DNA from 3 places in the Pseudomonas sp. CCI3.1 genome. Region 1 is predicted to be linked to each of the others. Evidence: predicted binding sites of a transcription regulator. Region 1 holds the regulator's gene; each other region holds the start of a gene.

What was found. Region 1 encodes sigma-54, which starts transcription at its own class of promoters, with help from an activator protein. Its sites were predicted from a motif close to ANTGGCATNNANNTTGCTNT; they were not measured.
Region 2: a site for sigma-54 is predicted at 1,762-1,781, ahead of flgB (flagellar basal body rod protein FlgB). Genes of this name have one in related genera too.
Region 3: a site for sigma-54 is predicted at 3,289-3,308, ahead of glnA (glutamate--ammonia ligase). Genes of this name have one in related genera too.

Annotation. Positions count from the first base shown of each region.
Region 1 covers NZ_JAVIWO010000001.1:2,209,112-2,213,761, reverse strand. The annotation lists gene hpf (ribosome hibernation-promoting factor, HPF/YfiA family) at 1-284, opposite strand, end outside; gene RGV06_RS10190 (RNA polymerase factor sigma-54) at 360-1,853, opposite strand; gene lptB (LPS export ABC transporter ATP-binding protein) at 2,096-2,821, opposite strand; gene lptA (lipopolysaccharide transport periplasmic protein LptA) at 2,821-3,366, opposite strand; gene lptC (LPS export ABC transporter periplasmic protein LptC) at 3,353-3,925, opposite strand; gene RGV06_RS10170 (KdsC family phosphatase) at 3,934-4,458, opposite strand; gene RGV06_RS10165 (KpsF/GutQ family sugar-phosphate isomerase) at 4,458-4,650, opposite strand, start outside.
Region 2 covers NZ_JAVIWO010000001.1:1,779,151-1,783,800, reverse strand. The annotation lists gene RGV06_RS08180 (chemotaxis protein CheV) at 1-743, shown strand, start outside; gene cheR (protein-glutamate O-methyltransferase CheR) at 756-1,583, shown strand; gene flgB (flagellar basal body rod protein FlgB) at 1,841-2,248, shown strand; gene flgC (flagellar basal body rod protein FlgC) at 2,252-2,695, shown strand; gene RGV06_RS08160 (flagellar hook assembly protein FlgD) at 2,711-3,436, shown strand; gene flgE (flagellar hook protein FlgE) at 3,466-4,650, shown strand, end outside.
Region 3 covers NZ_JAVIWO010000001.1:2,940,269-2,944,918, forward strand. The annotation lists gene typA (translational GTPase TypA) at 1-1,478, opposite strand, end outside; gene thiI (tRNA uracil 4-sulfurtransferase ThiI) at 1,619-3,073, opposite strand; gene glnA (glutamate--ammonia ligase) at 3,406-4,650, shown strand, end outside.

The DNA of each region.
Region 1 (4,650 bases):
AGGCTTTGGGTCTTTTCCTTATGCTTTTTCAGTTGGCGATCAAGCTTGTCAGTGAGCAGATCAATGGCGGCATACATGTCGTCATGCTCGGCGTTGGCAACGACTTCTCCTCCATGGATATGCAAGGTAGCTTCGATTTTCTGTTTCAGTTTTTCGACCGCCATCGTTACCTGTACGTTGGTAATCTTGTCGAAATGACGCTCAAGTCGGTCGAGTTTTTCGCCGATGTAAGCGCGTAGCGGTTCGGTGACTTCCAGTTGGTGTCCACTGATGTTGACTTGCATACAGTTTCTCCTTTGATGCCATTGCATAAAGTGGCAGGCCGAGCAGCCTGCCACTGAAACGCCGGGGTCCGTGGCTTACATCAAACGCTTGCGTTCGCTCGAAGGCGCTATCCCTAGGGATTCGCGGTACTTGGCGACGGTGCGACGGGCTACCTGAATACCTTGTGCCTCCAGTAAACCAGCGATCTTGCTGTCACTCAACGGCTTTTTCTGATTTTCAGCGGCAACCAGTTTTTTGATGATGGCACGGATGGCAGTGGAGGAGCATTCGCCGCCTTCAGAGGTGCTGACGTGGCTGGAGAAAAAATACTTCAGCTCATAAATACCACGCGGGGTATGCATGAATTTTTGTGTGGTAACACGCGAAATGGTGGATTCGTGCATGCCCACTGCTTCTGCGATGTCATGCAGTACCAGTGGCTTCATGGCCTCGTCGCCATACTCCAGAAAACCGCGCTGATGCTCGACGATTTGGGTCGCCACTTTCATCAGGGTTTCGTTGCGGCTCTGCAGGCTTTTGATAAACCAGCGCGCTTCTTGCAGCTGGTTGCGCATAAAGGTGTTGTCGGCACTGGTGTCGGCACGGCGCACGAAGCCTGCGTATTGCGGGTTCACCCGCAGGCGTGGCACTGATTCCTGGTTGAGTTCTACCAGCCAGCGTTCGTTATCCTTGCGCACGATCACGTCCGGAACGACGTACTCGGCTTCGCTGGACTCGATTTGCGAGCCGGGGCGCGGGTTGAGGCTTTGTACCAGTTCGATGACCTGGCGCAGCTCGTCTTCTTTGAGCTTCATGCGGCGCATGAGCTGGCTGTAGTCGCGTGCGCCCAGCAAGTCGATGTAATCCGTGACCAGGCGTTTGGCTTCGCTCAGCCACGGCGTCTTGGCCGGGAGCTGGCGCAATTGCAGCAGCAGGCACTCGCCAAGATTACGAGCACCAATGCCGGAGGGTTCGAATTGCTGAATGCGGTGTAATACGGCTTCAATTTCGTCGAGTTCGATATCCAGCTCAGGGTCGAACGCTTCGAGAATCTCTTCGAGGGTTTCGTCCAGGTAGCCCTGGTTATTGATGCAGTCGATGAGGGTTACACCGATCAGTCGGTCGGTGTCGGACATCGGTGCAAGGTTCAACTGCCATAGCAAGTGGCTTTGCAGACTCTCGCCAGCAGACGTACGGGTGGTGAAGTCCCACTCGTCATCGTCGTTGCTTGGCAGGCTGCTGGCGCTGGTCTGATAAACATCCTCCCAGGCCGTGTCCACAGGCAGCTCGTTGGGGATGCGGTCGCCCCAGTCGCCGTCTTCCAGGTTGTCTACAGTCTGTGCGGACTCCTGATAGGTGGGCTCCTGAACGTCGGTATTGGGTTTTTGCTCGATGTTGTCGGCCAAGGGGTCTGCATTGTCGAAGTCGTCGCCTTCTTCCTGGCGTTCGAGCATCGGATTGGACTCCAGGGCTTCCTGGATTTCCTGTTGCAGGTCGAGGGTCGACAATTGGAGCAGGCGGATGGCCTGTTGCAGCTGAGGTGTCATAGTCAGCTGCTGGCCCATTCTCAGGACTAGCGATGGTTTCATGGCAGGGGCTTAACACCTTATTCGCCGGCGCACATGGCGCCATCCACTACAGGGCGCGTGAGCGCCAAACATAAGCAAATTATATGCCTGAAACCGGTGCGTTTGCCTAGGGGGCGTTCTCAATTAGTTTCCACGGCGATGGGCAAACCAATTTAGAGCGCGCCAATGAGCGGCTGGGCAATAAAAATCATGGGGACTTTTTACTGCCCCTGGTGCTCTGGCAACACGCTCCATGCCTGGATTTACAGGCGGAACTCGTGGCCCAGGTAAACTTCTCTCACCAGTTTGTTGGCAAGAATCGTTTCTGCATCACCTTCAGCGATCAACTGTCCGTCGTTCACGATATAAGCGGTTTCGCAGATATCGAGTGTTTCGCGCACGTTGTGATCGGTGATCAGCACGCCAATGCCTTTGGCCTTGAGGTGATGAATGATTTGCTTGATATCGCCCACCGAAATCGGGTCAACCCCGGCGAACGGCTCGTCGAGGAGGATGAACTTGGGCGCAGTGGCCAAGGCGCGGGCAATTTCGACCCGGCGACGTTCACCACCCGACAGGCTCATGCCCAGGTTGTCGCGGATGTGGTTGATGTGGAACTCCTGCAGCAGGCTTTCCAGCTCTTTGCGCCGACTGGCCTTGTCGAGCTCCTTGCGTGTCTCGAGGATCGCCATGATGTTATCCGCTACAGACAGTTTGCGGAAAATCGAGGCTTCCTGCGGCAAGTAACCAATGCCGGCGCGTGCGCGGCCGTGCATCGGTTCGTGGCTGACATCCAGATCATCGATCAGGACGCGACCCTGATCGGCATGCACCAGGCCGACAATCATGTAGAAGCACGTAGTCTTGCCCGCACCGTTAGGGCCGAGCAAGCCCACGATTTGCCCGCTGTCGATCGACAGGCTGACATCACGTACTACCTGACGGCTCTTGTAGCTTTTGGCCAGATGCTGGGCTTTCAGAGTTGCCATTACTGGGCCTTCTGCGGGTCGGTTTTCTTCTTGGGCTGGATCACCATGTCGATGCGTGGGCGAGGCGCTGTTACCTGGCTACCATTTGCACGACCGGCGTTGGCGACTTGTTTCACCGTGTCGTAAACGATTTTCTCGCCTTCGGTGGTGTTGCCGTCGTTGATGACTTTGGCCTTGTCGATCAGCACGATGCGATTTTGCGGCGCATGGTACTGAATGGTCACGGCGTAAGCCTGAACCGGTTTAGGATCTGTGGCTTTTTGCAGTTGCTCGAAGTAAGCCAGGTTGCCTACGGAGGTCACCACGTCGATTTCGCCCGCTGCGTTACGGGTGATGGTGACGGTGTTGCCGGTGATTTTCATCGAGCCCTGGGTGATGATCACATCGCCCTTGTAGGTGGCGATGCCTTGCTTGTCATCCAGTTGTGCTTCGTTGGCCTGAATGCGGATAGGTTGCTCGTTGTCGTTCGGCAGAGCCCAGGCGCTCACGCTTCCCAGTGCTGCGCTCAAGCTGAGCAATAAAGGGAGGGTTTTAACGAGACTCATACTGTCCTCTTACGTTGGACAGCAGGTCCATCCTGCCGTCTTTCAAATATGCTTTCATTCCCTTGCCAGTAGTAACGCCGCCAGCACCGTCGATTCTAACGTCTCGCTCGGTCTGCGCATATTGCTTCTGCGGGAATACAGTCATGCGTGTACTGGTAATAATAGTGGTGCGTTTTTTCTCGTCGGTACGGGCTATGCGCACCGAGTCGATCAGCTCGACCTCGGTACCGTCCGGATTGACTTCGCCGCGCTCACTTTTCACGTCCCATGGGTAAGCCGTACCGCGATAAAGCTGCATTTTCGGGTTGGTCAGTTGAGTGACCTCCGAGGCTTTCAAATGTTCAAGCTTCTCGGAGGTCATCTCGTACTGCAGCTTGCCGTCGGGCAGAAACTGTAGGCTGCGTGCGTTGGTTGCGAAATAGTCGATAGCATTTTCGTCAACGGCCACGGTCGGGGCGTCGAGAAAGCGTTCTGGCCTGATATTCCAATAGCCAACTGCTGCAAACAGCGAAGCAATGACCGCGAACAGCAGTATTTGGCGAATCTTTTTGCTCAGCATATAAAGCTCTATAGGTAGGCGGCGTGGGCTGCGTCCAGGCTGCCCTGGGCACGCAGAATCAGCTCGCAGAATTCGCGGGCGGCACCTTCGCCACCACGTGCCTGGGTAACGCCATGGGCGTGCTCGCGAACAAAACTTGCGGCATTGGCTACTGCCATGCCAAGGCCGACGCGACGGATAACCGGCAAGTCAGGCAAATCGTCGCCCAGATAGGCAACCTGTTCATAGCTTAGGTTGAGTTGGCCAAGAAGCTCGTCCAACACCACCAATTTATCTTCCCGGCCCTGATAGAGATACGGGATGCCCAGATTTTGCGCGCGGCGTTCGACTACAGGGGTTTTGCGACCGCTGATAATTGCGGTCTGAACACCGGCCGCCATCAGCATTTTGATGCCTTGGCCGTCGAGGGTGTTGAATGTTTTGAATTCGCTGCCGTCTTCGAGAAAGTACAGGCGGCCGTCGGTCAACACACCGTCAACGTCAAAAATGGCAAGCTTGATGCCCTTGCCGCGCTTGAGAAGGTCCTGGGTCATTACATTACTCCTGCGCGTAGCAAATCGTGCATGTTCAAGGCGCCAACCGGGCGGTCTTGCTTGTCGACAACAACCAGTGCGCTGATTTTGTGGTCTTCCATGATCTTCAGGGCTTCGGCTGCCAGCATGTCGGCGCGGGCGGTTTTGCCGTGGGGGGTCATGACAGCATCGATGGTTGCGTTGCGGATATCG
Region 2 (4,650 bases), 430 kb from region 1:
ATCTGGCCATGGCCACCGGGGCGGGCCCCCTGAAAGATCAAAGCAGCCCGTTTGTGATCATCACCGAGTACAACACCAAGACTCAGGGTTTTCTGGTTCGCTCGGTCGAACGCATCGTTAACATGAACTGGGAAGATATTCACCCGCCGCCCAAGGGCACGGGTAACGACCATTACTTGACGGCCGTCACCCGGCTGGACGACCAACTGGTTGAAATCATCGATGTTGAAAAGGTCCTGGCAGAAGTCTCGCCATCACCTGAAACCATCACCCATGGCGTGGTGGATGTCGAAACCCGAAGCAAGGCACTGTCATTGCGGGTGCTGACCGTCGACGATTCGTCGGTGGCGCGCAAGCAGGTTGCCCGTTGCCTGCAAACGGTCGGTGTTGAAGTGGTGTCGCTGAACGACGGCCGTCAGGCGCTGGACTACCTGCGCAAGCTGGTGGAGGAGGGCAAGGACCCGTCTGAAGAGTTTCTGATGATGATCTCGGATATCGAGATGCCGGAAATGGACGGCTACACCCTGACCGCTGAAATCCGTAACGATCCGCGGATGCAAAAGTTGCACATCATTCTGCATACTTCGTTGTCCGGGGTATTCAACCAGGCGATGGTGAAAAAAGTCGGTGCCGATGACTTTTTGGCCAAGTTCCGGCCAGATGACCTGGCATCCCGGGTAGTTGACCGGATCAAAGCAGCAGACCACAGCCAGGGCTCATCCCTGGCTGTCAAAACGATTTAAGAGGCAGGACATTTGTCGACGGCTAATTTGGATTTTGAACAGTTCCGGGTCTTCCTGGAAAAAGCCTGTGGCATTTTGCTGGGTGATAACAAGCAGTACCTTGTCTCCAGTCGGCTCAACAAGCTGATGGAGCAGCAAGGTATCAAGTCCTTGGGCGAGCTGATTCAGCGTATCCAGAGCCAGCCGCGCAGCGGGCTGCGCGAACAGGTGGTCGATGCCATGACCACCAACGAAACCCTGTGGTTTCGCGATACCTACCCCTTCGAAGTATTGAAGAACAAGGTGCTGCCTGAGCAAATCAAGGCCAGTCCGGGCCAGCGGTTGCGCATCTGGTCGGCGGCCTGTTCTTCGGGGCAGGAGCCGTACTCGTTGTCGATGGCGATTGACGAGTTTGAGCGCAGCAATCTTGGGCAGTTGAAAGCGGGGGTGCAGATTTTTGCCACCGACCTGTCGGCCCAGATGCTCAATACTTGCAGAACCGGCGAGTACGACAACCTGGCGATTGGCCGTGGTCTGTCGCCCGAACGCCTGCAGCGCTATTTCGACCCCAAGGGGCCGGGGCGCTGGGTGCTCAAGGCGCCGATCAAGAGCCGGGTAGAGTTCCGCTCCTTCAACCTGCTGGACAGCTACGCAGGGTTTGGCAAGTTCGACATCGTGTTTTGCCGCAACGTGTTGATCTACTTCTCGGCAGAAGTGAAAAAAGACATCCTGCTGCGTATTCACAGCACCTTGAAGCCGGGCGGCTACCTGTTTTTGGGAGCCTCTGAAGCCCTCAACGGCTTGCCGGATCACTACCAGATGGTCCAATGTAGCCCGGGCATCATCTACCAGGCCAAGTAACCTCCGTGGGAGCGAGCCTGCTCGCGAACGGCCTTCGCGAGCAGGCTCGCTCCCACCGGTTTTGCGTTGTCCGATAAAAAGCGGCAGAAAAGCGGCAGTCAGCGGTCAGCCGTTGCCGCTTTTCTGGCATTGCCGCTGTCCGCATCCCGGCAAACCCTTGAAATACGGGGCTGTAAAAACTGGCACGGGGTTTGCTCTATCCCTGTCATGTAAAGCCTGAATCACATTCTCAGGTCAGCCCACAAAGGTTTTCCGACATGAGCATCAGCTTCGATAAAGCGCTTGGTATCCATGAGCAAGCCCTGGGCTTTCGCGCTCAGCGCGCTGAAGTACTGGCCAACAATATCGCCAACGCCGATACACCGAACTACAAAGCTCGGGATCTGGACTTTGCCTCGGTGCTCGCCGCACAGAGCGACAAAAACCAGAGCGGCGCTTTTGCGTTGAACAAGACCAACACTCGCCATATCGAAGCGCAGGGCCTGAGCAGTGGCGACGAGTCGCTGCTGTACCGCACCCCGATGCAACCCTCGATCGACCAGAACACCGTGGATGCTCAGTTGGAGCAATCGAACTACGCAGAGAATGCGGTCAACTTCCAGGCCAGCTTCACCCTGCTCAACAGCAAATTCAAAGGGCTGATGTCGGCCCTGCGCGGGGAGTAATTCATGTCTCTATCCAGTGTTTTCAATATTGCCGGTAGTGGCATGAGCGCCCAGACCACGCGTCTGAACACCGTGGCCAGCAACATCGCCAACGCTGACACCGTGTCTTCGAGCATCGACCAGACCTACCGTGCCCGTCATCCGGTGTTCGCCACCGTGTTTGAAGGCGCGCAAAGCACCACCGGCGGCTCGCTGTTCCAGAACCAGGACGCTGCAGGCCAAGGTGTACAAGTGCTGGGTGTGGTTGAAGACCAAAGCGAGCTTCAGGCCCGTTACGAGCCTAATCATCCTTCTGCAGACGCCAAGGGCTATGTGTACTACCCCAACGTCAATGTGGTTGAAGAAATGGCTGACATGATTTCTGCCAGCCGTTCGTTCCAAACCAACGCCGAGTTGATGAATACCGCCAAAACCATGATGCAGAAGGTCCTGACCCTCGGTCAGTGATAAGGGGCGACGCAAATGAGTGTGACCGATTCCACCAGCGGCATGACCCTTAACCAGGTGCTTGCCAACTCAGCCCAGGCCAAGACCACCGATACCAGTCTGGCGGCGGCCTCCAAGGCTGCGTCCGGGAACACGGCGCTGGGCAAGGATGCGTTCCTGCAACTGCTGGTTACCCAACTGAAAAACCAGAACCCGCTGGACCCGCAGGACAACACTGCGTTCGTCGCGCAACTGGCCCAGTTCAGTAGCCTGGAAGGCATCACCACGCTTAACGATACGGTGACTTCTCTCTCGGGCAATTTCCAGTCTTCGCAAGCCTTGCAGGCCTCGTCCCTGGTGGGTCGCTCGGTGATTGTGCAAACCGGTGAAGCTTACGTAGACCCTGCCAGCGAAAAACCATTCAACGGCACCGTGGTGGTCCAGGACGCCAACTCCAATCCCGTGATCAGCATTACCAATGCGGACGGTGAAGTGGTTCGCACGATCGACATGGGCACCCAGAAGGCCGGTAACGCGGGCTTTACCTGGGATGGCAAGGACGACGACGGCGTGCTGCTGGACAAGGGTTCGTACACCTTCACCGCATCGAGCAAAACCGACACCGGTACGACGGCGCTCACCACCTACCTGCCTGCCACGGTTAACAGCGTGACCCTGAGCAAGACGGGTGGCGAAATCATGCTCAACCTCGCAGGCCTGGGCAGCATTGGCATATCCAAAGTCCAGACCATTGGCCTCTAAGCCGACTCATACGCCTCAAGGAGAGAAACATGTCATTCAATATCGGCCTTAGCGGCCTCTATGCGGCGAACAAGCAGCTCGACGTGACCGGCAACAACATCGCCAACGCTGCAACCACCGGCTTCAAATCATCGCGCGCAGAGTTCGCCGATATCTACTCGGCCAACAAACTGGGTACCGGCAGCAAGACCATCGGCAGTGGCGTGAACCTGGCAGCGGTCTCGCAAAACTTTGGTCAAGGTGCCGTCAACAACACCGGCAACCTGCTGGACATGGGCATTCAGGGCAGCGGCTTCTTCGTGCTGAGCGACAACGGTTCCTTGAGCTATACCCGTGCCGGTACGTTCAAGTCTGATAAAGACGGCTACGTGACCAGTTCTGATGGGACTGCGCGTTTGCAGGGTTATGGCGTGGATGCCAACGGCAATATCGTCAATGGCGTGCTGACCGACCTGCGTATCGACACCTCAAACCTGGCGCCCAAGCCTACAGGGTCGGTAACGTCCGAGATCAACCTGAATTCCAGCTCTGATGCGATCGATCAGACCAAGGTCCCGTTCGATCCGACCGTGTCCACCAGCTACACCAAAAAATTCAGCACCATGGTCTACGACACCCAGGGCAACGCGCACCCGATGGATCAGTACATGGTCAAGACCGGTGGCAACAGTTGGAGTGTCTATACCCTGATCGATGGCCGCAACCCGGATGGCAGCTTGCCGTCAGGAGAAGGTGCTACGCCACCAGTGCCTTCAACCATGGCGTTTGATTCGGCCGGTGCGTTGACCAAGGTTACGCAGCCAGATCCGTTGGATGATCAAGCTGAAAACACGCTGGTCGTCACTGGATGGAAGCCGGGTGCCATGATCAATGGCGAATGGAAAGAAAACGGTGCAACGTCCAAAGCGGGTGGCATCGTCATTAACATGGCCAAAACCACCCAGTACAACACCGACTCTTCTCGTAACCCACCCACTCAGGACGGTTACGCTACGGGCCAGATCAACAACCTGACCATTGATGGTTCGGGCGTGATGTTCGCCAACTTCAGCAACAACCAGAGCCGTGCCATCGGCCAGATTTCCCTGGCCAGCTTTACCAACGAGCAAGGCCTGCAGCCGGTGGGTGGTACCGCCTGGAAAGAAACCTACTCCTCGGGCATGGCGGGCTACGATGCGCCGAAAATTGGCAGCTTGGGCGCCATCCAGTCCAAC
Region 3 (4,650 bases), 730 kb from region 1:
GTAGCAACCGAAACCAGAACGCCGTTCTGACGGCCGGACATGTCGCCCGACTTCATCACGTCGTAACGGTCGAAGATCGAGGTCAGGATGCCAGCGCCCGAAGTCAGCGTCAGGAACTCGTTACGGAAACCGATCAGGCCACGTGCAGGGATGTTGTATTCAAGACGAACACGGCCCTTGCCATCCGGAACCATGTTGGTCAGATCGCCTTTACGGATACCGATCTGTTCCATGATTGCGCCCTGCGATTCTTCTGGCAGGTCGATGGTTACGTTTTCGTACGGTTCGTGCTTAACGCCGTCAACCATGCGGATGATTACTTCCGGACGACCAACACCCATTTCGAAGCCTTCGCGACGCATGGTTTCGATCAGTACCGACAAGTGCAGCTCACCACGGCCAGACACTTTGAACTTGTCAGCGGTGTCGCCTTCTTCAACGCGCAGAGCAACGTTGTACAGCAGCTCTTTGTCCAGACGCTCTTTGATGTTACGGCTGGTTACGAACTTGCCTTCACGGCCGCAGAACGGCGAGTCGTTAACCTGGAAGGTCATCGAAACGGTAGGTTCGTCAACAGTCAGAGGCTTCATCGCTTCAACATTCAGTGGGTCGCACAGAGTGTCGGAGATGAACAGCTGGTCGAAACCGCTGATGCAGACGATGTCGCCGGCAGCTGCTTCTTCAACGTCGATACGGTGCAGACCGTGGTGACCCATCAGCTTCAGGATACGACCGTTACGGCGCTTGCCGTCAGCATCGATAGCCACAACCTGAGTGTTCGGCTTAACGCGACCACGAGCGATACGGCCAACGCCGATAATGCCCAGGAAGCTGTTGTAGTCCAGTGCCGAGATTTGCATCTGGAAAGGACCGTCACGGTCAACTTTTGGAGCAGGAACGTGGTCAACAATCGCCTGGTACAGCGGGGTCATGTCTTCAGCCATGTCGGTGTGGTCAAGACCAGCAATACCGTTCAGGGCAGAGGCGTAAACCACTTTAAAGTCCAGCTGCTCTTCGGTAGCACCCAGGTTGTCGAACAGGTCGAAGATCTGATCCAGAACCCAGTCCGGACGAGCGCCTGGACGGTCAACTTTGTTGATAACCACGATTGGACGCAGGCCGGCTTCGAAAGCCTTCTTGGTCACAAAGCGGGTTTGCGGCATAGGGCCGTCTTGAGCGTCAACCAGCAGCAGAACGGAGTCAACCATCGACATTACGCGTTCTACTTCACCACCGAAGTCGGCGTGGCCCGGGGTATCCACGATGTTGATGTGGTAGCCGTTCCAGTTGATGGCAGTGTTTTTTGCCAGAATGGTAATACCGCGCTCTTTCTCCTGGTCGTTGGAGTCCATCACGCGTTCGTCGTTAAGCTCGCCGCGCTCCAGAGTGCCGGATTGACGCAAGAGTTTGTCTACCAGGGTAGTTTTACCGTGGTCAACGTGAGCAATGATGGCGATGTTACGTAGATTTTCGATCACTTGTGTATCTCGATCAGAGGATTCGGTGTGCTGACTGAGTCCAGGCAGCGATTAACAGTAGAGTCCGTGCAAGCCGTTACAGCTTGACGGCGGCGTCGGGGGGCCGGTGACGCAGGCCACAGGCATACAGCCCCGGGCTCTTAGCTCGGTCGATAAACGCGCACATTGGCATGTCCCTCACTGAGCAAATGGTGAGCATGCAGGCGACTCATCACGCCTTTGTCGCAATACAACAGGTACTGACGGGTGTCATCCAGTTCCTTGAAGCGGCTGTTCAGTGCATAGAACGGCATCGCTTGTACTTCGATGCCAGCCAGTTCCAGCGGTTGATCTTCCTGAGCATCCGGGTGACGGATGTCGATCACGATCTGGCCCGCCAGCACTTCGCTGACTTCTTCGACTTGCAAGTCCTGGCCCAATTCATCGATTACTCGATCAATCGGCACCATTTTGGCCCGCTCAAGCGCTCGCTCAAGCACGGCCATATCGAACTGTTGTTCTTCATACTCCACGCGGTTGCGTTTGGCGTGGGTCTTGGGGTTGACCGAAATTACCCCGCAATACTCAGGCATGTGCTTGGCAAAATCGGCCGTACCGATTTCAACCGCCTGATCAATGATGTCCTGCTTATGGCTCGCAATCAGCGGACGCAACACCAGTTTGTCGGTAGCCGAGTCAATCAGCGACAAGTTGGGCAGCGTCTGGCTCGACACCTGGGAAATCGCTTCACCGGTGACCAGCACTTCAATTTCGAGACGTTCGGCGATACGGGTCGCAGCGCGCAACATCATACGCTTCAAAATGACGCCCATATGACTGTTATCGACTTTACCGAGAATTTCGCCCAAAACTTCTTCGAACGGAACGCTGACAAACAGCACGCGCTGCGAGCTGCCGTACTTCTTCCATATATAGTGCGCGACTTCCATCACGCCCAGTTCATGGGCACGACCGCCCAGGTTGAAGAAGCAAAAGTGGCTCATCAGGCCGCGACGCATGATCTGGTAAGCCGCGACGGTTGAGTCGAAACCACCGGACATCAACACCAGGGTCTGTTCCAGAGAGCCCAGCGGGAAGCCGCCTATGCTGTCGTGCTGGCTGTGAATCACAAACAACCGTTGGTCGCGAATTTCGAAGCGCACTTCAATTTCCGGCTTTTTCAGATCAATTCCGGCCGCCCCACACTCACGACGCAGCTTGCTGCCGACGTATTTCTCGATTTCCATCGAGGTAAATGGGTGCTTGCCACCGCGCTTGCAACGCACGGAAAAAATCTTGCCGGCCAGCGCATCGCCAAAGTGCAATTTGCACTTCTCGACGACGTCGTCGAAGTCACCCAGCGGGTACTCGTCGACTTGAAGAAAATGCGCGATACCCGGCATGCAGCTCAGGCGTTCGGTCATTTCTTTCAAGGCTTTAGGGTCACTTACGCGCGTTTGCAGCTCGATGTTGTCCCACACGCCCGTCACCACCACAGCCGGGTCCAGATCGCGGAGCACAGCACGGATGTTTTTGGCCAGTTGACGGACGAAACGCATCCGAACCGGGCGGCTCTTGATAGTGATTTCGGGGAAGACTTTAACGATTAGTTTCATGAAAACAGCGCGCGAGCAGCCTGCCAAAAAAGGGGGGCGCGGATTATAGCGGAAATTGCTCAAGGTTTAACCAGTTATCGTACAAACGGTTTTCACTGCACCAAAATGGAACATAAACGCCTTTAATCGCTTCATTTGAGTGCGATAAATGCGCCTAATCGGTAGTCTTCGCCTCTAACCTGCTTGAGATTGGGGCAATAAACCCAAGTCGGGGCACTGGCATGCAATTTGCTCCCTTGTGAGGCAGGTTGCCTTGGCAGAGTATTCGCGCCGGCATCAACCACTTAATAAGGGCACGTAACTAACAGCCCTAAGCCACCCCGGAGGACACTATGTCGAAGTCGGTTCAACTCATCAAAGATCATGACGTCAAGTGGATTGATCTGCGCTTCACTGACACCAAAGGCACTCAGCACCACGTGACCATGCCGGCCCGTGATGCGCTGGATGAAAACTTCTTTACCGACGGCAAGATGTTCGACGGTTCCTCCATTGCCGGCTGGAAAGGCATCGAAGCGTCCGACATGATCCTGCTGCCAGACGACAGCACTGCCGTTCTGGACCCGTTCACCGAACAGCCAACGCTGATCCTGGTGTGCGACATCATCGAACCTTCGACCATGCAAGGCTATGACCGCGACCCGCGCGCCATCGCTACCCGTGCCGAGGAATACCTGAAGTCCACCGGTATCGGCGACACCGTTTTTGTCGGCCCGGAGCCAGAATTCTTCATCTTCGACCAAGTGAAGTTCAAGTCCGACATCAGCGGCTCCATGTTCAAGATCTACTCTGAACAAGGTTCGTGGATGTCCGACCAGGACGTGGAAGGCGGCAACAAAGGCCACCGTCCAGGCGTGAAAGGTGGCTACTTCCCAGTTCCGCCGTTCGACCATGACCACGAAATCCGTACCTCCATGTGCAACGCCATGGAAGAAATGGGCCTGGTTATCGAAGTTCACCACCACGAAGTGGCAACTGCCGGCCAGAACGAAATCGGCGTGCAGTTCAACACCCTGGTGAAAAAGGCTGACGAAGTTCAGACCCTGAAATACTGCGTACACAACGTGGCAGACGCCTACGGCCGTACCGCTACTTTCATGCCTAAGCCTCTGTACGGCGACAACGGCTCGGGTATGCACGTACACATGTCCATCTCCAAAGATGGCAAGAACACCTTCGCTGGCGAAGGCTATGCCGGCCTGTCCGACACCGCGCTGTACTTCATCGGCGGCATCATCAAGCACGGTAAGGCACTGAACGGCTTCACCAACCCGGCTACCAACTCCTACAAGCGTCTGGTACCAGGTTTCGAAGCTCCGGTAATGCTGGCCTACTCGGCCCGCAACCGTTCCGCTTCGATCCGTATTCCTTACGTGTCCAGCCCTAAGGCTCGCCGTATCGAAGCACGTTTCCCGGATCCAGCAGCCAACCCATACCTGTGCTTCGCTGCACTGATGATGGCTGGCCTGGACGGTATCCAGAACAAGATCCACCCTGGCGACGCAGCTGACAAAAACCTGTATGACCTGCCGCCTGAAGAGGCCAAAGAGATCCCACAAGTTTGCGGCAGCCTGAAA